Linked DNA regions of Funiculus sociatus GB2-C1. The protein of the gene in region 1 interacts with the protein of each later gene in a pairwise test. Links are inferred from orthologs where the notes say so. Each region holds a gene or a part of one and is shown on either strand. Other genes may lie near its edges. The genes, in order: dnaA and dnaB.

Region 1 (3,189 bases):
AGAAAGAATGTAGGAGGAAGCGATCGCGCAAACTTGACATCAACAGCCGCAATTAACTCGGTTGTTGAACAATTTGCTGTTGATACTTCTGCTCAGTGATGATATCTCGTGTACTTTCCAGTCGATCTAAAAATACAATTCCATCAAGATGATCGTTTTCATGTTGAAAGATGCGGGCAACAAAATCTGTAAATTCTCGCCGCTGCAATTTGCCATTCCGGCTGGTGTACTCTACCTCTATCGCCCGATATCTGGGAACTAACCCACGAATCCCCGGAATGCTCAGACAGCCTTCCCAACCTTTCACAACCTCATCTGAATGACCAATAACTCTAGGATTGAGGATAGCAGTTGGCTCCATCTCCGGAGCATTAGGATACCTGGGATTGGGACGAGACGCGACAATGAACAAGCGATAAGATTGAGCTACCTGGGGTGCTGCAATCCCAACCCCATTAGCTTGAGCAACGGTTGAAATTAGATTGTCAATCAGCTTTTGAATCCGCTCATCACGAACATTTTCAATATTTTGAGCTTGTTGGCGGAGTATGGCATTGCCTAGCTGAGCGATTTGCAGGATTTCAGTCATGGCTTTTGTTGGTTGAAAATAGCGATCGCTACAACAAGAATGGATAATACTATTCTGCACAAAGCGGTAGAGGTGAGCCGTGGATATTTCTCTTGAACAGCTCTGGAGTCAGGTACTGGAGCGTCTACAGCTACAACTGAGCCGTCCTACCTTTGAAACTTGGATCAAAACCGCCAGCGCCCAGGAGCTGGAAAATAACTGCTTGGTGATTTGCACTCCTAATCCCTTTGCTCGGAATTGGTTGCAAAAATATTACATCAAAACCATTGCTGATGTCGTGCAAGATATTTTGGGTAAGCCTGTGGAAATTCATATCACAGTGAACCCAGGAAATCAAACTTCTAACACTGGGGATGCTGAGATTTCCTGGTCTTTGCCCATTGAAACCAGTATTCCAGAGATTTTACCTGGCAACCGCCCTAGACCGATACAATTAAATCCCAAGTATGTTTTTTCACGCTTTGTTGTTGGCTCCAATAATCGTATGGCTCACGCTGCTTCTTTAGCAGTAGCTGAATCTCCAGGGCGTGAATTTAATCCTCTGTTTTTGTGCGGCGGTGTTGGGTTAGGCAAAACTCACTTAATGCAGGCTATTGGTCATTACCGTTTAGAAATTTGTCCAGATTCTAAAATATTTTATGTATCTACAGAACAGTTTACTAATGACCTGATTGCAGCTATCCGTAAAGACAGTATGCAAAGCTTTCGAGAACATTACCGAGCTGCGGATGTAATATTAGTTGATGATATTCAATTTATTGAAGGTAAAGAATATACTCAGGAAGAATTTTTTCATACTTTTAACACTTTACATGAAGCTGGAAAGCAAGTAGTTATAGCTTCTGATCGTCCTCCTAATCAAATTCCACGGTTGCAAGAACGCCTTTGTTCTCGTTTTTCTATGGGCTTAATTGCAGATATTCAACGCCCAGATTTAGAAACTAGAATGGCGATTTTGCAGAAGAAAGCAGAGTATGAAAATATGCGTTTGCCCAGAGTAGTAATTGAATATATTGCTACAAATTATACTTCAAATATTCGAGAATTAGAAGGTGCTTTAATTCGGGCTGTGGCTTATATTTCAATTTCTGGGTTGCCAATGACAGTTGAAAATATTGCGCCAGTTTTGAATCCACCTGCTGAAAAAGTAGCAGTTTCTCCTGAAGCGGTAATGATAGCGATCGCAGAAACTTTTAATGTTTCTATTGAAGACTTAAAAGGCAATTCTCGTCGTCGAGAAATTAGCTGGGCGCGACAACTTGGGATGTATTTGATGCGCCACCACACGAATCTTAGTTTACCCAGAATTGGTGAGGAATTTGGGGGTAAAGATCACACGACTGTAATGTATAGCTGCGACAAAATTATTCAGTTGCAAAATACCGATCCCGATGTAGCGAAGACACTACGTCAACTAAGTGATCGCATCAATATGCTGTGCAGAAACCAGAATCAATCTTAACTATCTAGCTGACGTTACCCACCTTAGTTAACTGAATTTTTTTAGAAAAATTGTAAAGATTTATTAAGCTAAAATTTGCCTGTGGAAAAACTCCTATTTTCTGTGGAAAACTCTGTGGTAAAGCAGTGAAAAATCCGTGACTGTAGGGGAAAACTTTAAATAAGTATAAATACTGTGTGGAAAACCCCTGCTACTTTTCCACAAATTTTCCACAGGCTAGACATAGCTCAAACTAATACAGACAAAAGAATTAGCAAGGTTTTCCACATTTTCCACAGCCCCTACTACTACTCTTCTAAAATTAATTTAATTTAGGATTAGTATTCGCGATCGCTGTTTTTGCAGTTTCAACTGGATTGCTTAGGGCAGGAATGGTACGATCTGCATCTGTGCCAAGAGTAAGCGAGTTATTGTGTTTGACTCAACAACTCGAAAATCGAACTCCTATGAAACTGGTTTGCTCCCAAAACGATCTCAGTACCAATCTTTCTATCGTCGGTCGAGTAGTGCCATCACGCCCGACACACCCTGTCTTAGCAAACGTCAAGCTGGAAGCCAATCAAGAGACTCAGCGTGTATCTCTGACGGCATTTGATCTCAGCCTTGGCATCCAAACAAGCTTTCCGGCACAAGTGGAAGAGGCGGGGATACTCACCCTACCCGCAAAGCTGTTAAACGATATTGTTTCCCGTTTGCCCGACGGAACGATTACTCTCGAAGATGAAGGGGCCGGAGAAACGAACAGCGAAGGCATTATCGCCACCCTGACTTCTACCTCTGGAAGCTATAAAGTCCGGGGAATGGGAGCAGAAGAGTTTCCAGAACTGCCAGTAATTGAAAATGGCGAAACGGCTTATTTACCAGCCGCAGCTTTAATTGAGGGATTGCGGGGTTCGTTGTTTGCCACCAGTCCCGACGAAACTAAACAGGTATTGACAGGGGTTCACCTAACATTCCAGCAAGAAGCAATTGAATTTGCTGCCACAGATGGTCATCGTTTATCAGTTGTGCAGACGAGTAACCAGAGTGAAGTGGATGAGGATACAGCAGTATCATCGGCTGAGGCGAACAAGAGAGAGATAACCATTCCAGCCAGAGCATTGCGGGAACTGGAACGGATGTTAGGGATGCGCCAGTC
Region 2 (3,162 bases), on another replicon or contig:
ATCGATTTTGGATTTTAGATTTTGGATTTTGATTGAATCTAAAATCAGTAGTGCTTCGTGCCTATACTATGGCATTGGCAGCAAAGGAAGTTCAAGCTTTGCAAGATCTAAAATTTTGTCGATTTTGGATTTTGGATTTTGGATTGAATCTAAAATCAATAGTGCTTCGTGCCTATACAATGCCATTGGCAGCAAAGGAAGTTCGACCTTTGCAAAATCTAAAATTTTGAAGTCTTAAAGGTATGGAGGAAACATTTTGAGAGAGATTTTAATCAGCGTCGGGGTCATGTTTGCCTGCGTGTTGGTGATAATATTGGCTCAAGTTAGCAACTCTCCACAAGAGGCGATCGCTTCCGAGCTAAATTACTCCTCACCTACAGTTACACAAACCCCAAGCAATAACCCAGATGTTGACAGTACAAGGCTTATTACGATGAATACCAACCCAGAAAGTGACGAGAAGGTTACGACAACGCCCTCTGGCCTCAAGTATACGGAGTTAAAAGAAGGCGACGGTGCGACTCCAAAAACTGGTCAGACAGTCGTAGTGCATTATACTGGCACTTTAGAGGATGGCACGAAGTTTGATAGTTCGCGCGATCGCAATCAACCCTTCTCCTTCAAACTCGGTGTCGGCCAGGTAATCAAAGGCTGGGATGAAGGACTCAGTACCATGAAAGTCGGTAGTCGTCGCCAGTTAATTATTCCCCCAGAATTGGGTTATGGATCTCGCGGTGCAGGTGGCGTGATTCCTCCCAATGCTACGCTGATTTTCGATGTAGAACTGCTAAAAATTAGCTAAATAAATCTGACGGAACCCGGTTTCAAAGTAAACCGGGTTTTTGCTTTGTATATACCAATTTATTGAATCATCCCCGATTAGAAGAGGCGAGATTTCGGAAGCGGGTAAATTGCGGATCAAATAATAACTTGATGGTTCCCGTCGGGCCATTTCGATGTTTAGAAATAATTACCTCAGCAATACCTCGATCTGGTGTATCGGGTTGGTAATACTCTTCGCGATATAACATCATAATTAAATCCGCGTCCTGTTCGATCGACCCCGATTCTCTTAAATCAGACATCATTGGGCGTTTATTATTACGAGCTTCCACACCTCGACTCAGCTGGGATAAAGCGATAATTGGGACGCTGAGTTCGCGAGCTAAACCTTTGAGACTTCGGGTAATTTTTGACAGCTCTTGCACCCGATTGTCGCCGCCGCCTTCCATCAATTGCAAGTAATCCAGCAGAATTAATCCCAACTCGCCACGCTGTTCTGCTTGAAGACGACGAGCTTGCGATCGCATCTGCATCACAGTCATATTCGGCGTATCATCAATAAAAATTGGTATCTCCGAAAGAGTGCCAAGGGCGCGACTCAAAGGTTCCCACTCAATTTGTGCAACTCGCCCAGCCCGCAAATGGTTACTTTCAATCTTAGCCTCACTAGCAAGCATCCGCTGCACCAGCTGTTCTTTCGACATTTCCAAGCTAAAAACAGCTACTGGCAACTTATGAAACTCAGCAATATTGCGAGCAATATTGAGGCAGATAGCTGTTTTTCCCATTGACGGTCTACCCGCCACGATAATCAGATCGGAACGCTGAAAGCCGCCAGTCATCGCGTCGAGGTCATAAAAGCCACAGGTAAGACCGGGTAGCGCTAGATCCTGATGGCGAGTTTCAATATCCTGAAATGTATTTATCAGCGTGTCGGAAATAGGAACCAGACCCTGCTGAGGACGATCTTGAGTCAGGCTGAAAACTTTCTGTTCCGCCTGGTCGAGGATAATTTCCAACTCCGTAGCCGTCTCGTAACCCAACTGAGCAATCTCGCCGCCTGCTTGGATTAACTTACGGCGCAGGTACTTATCTATCACCAGCGCCGCGTACTGGTCGATGTTGACGGCTGAAACCGTGCGATCCACCAGTTGAGCTAACTTTGTTTGTCCGCCAACCTTCTCCAGCAAGCCTCTGTCATACAGCCAACTGGTAACGCTCATTAAGTCGGTCGGTTTACCTTGGCTGTGGAGGGTAAGGGCGGATCGGTAAATCTCTTTGTGAGCGATGAGAGAAAACGCCTCTGGCACAAGTAAGTCAGTTACTCGACCGATGGCTTCTGGGTCTAGCAAAATGCCCCCCAAGATGCTTTCTTCAGCGTCGAGGTTTTGGGGTGGAAGGCGATCGCTTGAAGAATGAAAATTCAGTTCGTGAGCCATAACAGAGGTCGTTTTAACAAGGAGCCGCCACGACTATGATAATGGGGGTTGAGTAGTCGCTGCGATCCGACACCCAACCCCCTTTTTTTGACTGAAAAAACTGCTTCTACCCACGCGGAAACTGTAGAGACGTTGTATGCAACGTCTTCAACGTCTCTGCACTACGCTTAGCTAGCCACAACCTGAATTTGTACAACCGCTGTGATTTCCGGGTGTAATTTTATTTCTGCCTTGTAGGTGCCAGTCTCTCCGATATCGGGGAGGCTGATATTCCGCCGATCGACTTCCTTACCAGTGGCTTGTTGGATGGCTGTTGCCACTTCTGGAGCCGTGACAGTACCAAAGATGGCATTTTCTTCACCTACCTGCTTAGCAATGGTGAAGCTGCCCACAGCCTCTATAGCAGTCTTCAGCTCTGTAGCTACCTGCTTCTCTTCCAAAAGGCGCTGCCGCTCTTTTTCTCTACGCCGTTCGACTTGCTTGAGCAAGCCGGGAGTGGCAGGAACTCCCATTTTTTGGGGAATTAGGTAATTGCGAGCATAACCGGGAGCGACTTCTACTAAATCGCCAGATTTTCCCAGTTTGCTGACATCTTGATTCAAAACTAATTGCACACGTTTCGCCATAGTCTTTTTTCTGCTACAGACAACAGAAGGAGTAATGATAAGCTAGAACACTCCATCTTACAAAAAGATAGTGAGCGATCGCAATCTTTTAATCTAAAACCGATCCTTCATCCCGCGCAGCCTGGCAAAAGTCTGCACAGGGTCTAGACTTTTCACTGCTGATTGCAGCACAGGAGCGTCCCAGCGCAAAAATGGATTAGTGCGCTTTTCTATGCCAAGTTGGGATGGCACTGTCGCCTCAGAACGGCTACGGGCAGCTTTTACTTGAGTCCACCGGGCTTGCAACTCTGGGTTATCGCCATCTACAGTTAAGG

What was found.
Region 2: the proteins of dnaA (region 1) and dnaB interact in binary tests that used the Escherichia coli proteins (3 or more experiments, as listed by UniProt). The link is inferred for Funiculus sociatus GB2-C1 from one-to-one orthologs.

What each region holds. Positions count from the first base shown.
Region 1 is NZ_JAMPKJ010000008.1:2,896-6,084, forward strand. Bases 1-2,859 are described here. They hold dnaA (chromosomal replication initiator protein DnaA), read left to right. Parts: upstream 1-668; coding sequence 669-2,051; downstream 2,052-2,859. Other genes in these bases: argS (arginine--tRNA ligase), read left to right, coding at 1-13; def (peptide deformylase), read right to left, coding at 53-589; dnaN (DNA polymerase III subunit beta), read left to right, coding at 2,498-2,859. Outside these bases: more of dnaN, read left to right, coding at 2,860-3,189. UniProt on the Escherichia coli protein: Plays an essential in the initiation and regulation of chromosomal replication. Binds in an ATP-dependent fashion to the origin of replication (oriC) to initiate formation of the DNA replication initiation complex once per cell cycle.
Region 2 is NZ_JAMPKJ010000018.1:9,548-12,709, forward strand. What follows is about bases 47-2,878. They hold dnaB (replicative DNA helicase), read right to left. Parts: upstream 2,223-2,878; coding sequence 870-2,222; downstream 47-869. Other genes in these bases: NDI42_RS10865 (FKBP-type peptidyl-prolyl cis-trans isomerase), read left to right, coding at 257-802; rplI (50S ribosomal protein L9), read right to left, coding at 2,390-2,848. Also shown: gloB (hydroxyacylglutathione hydrolase), read right to left, coding at 2,942-3,162. UniProt on the Escherichia coli protein: The main replicative DNA helicase, it participates in initiation and elongation during chromosome replication. Travels ahead of the DNA replisome, separating dsDNA into templates for DNA synthesis.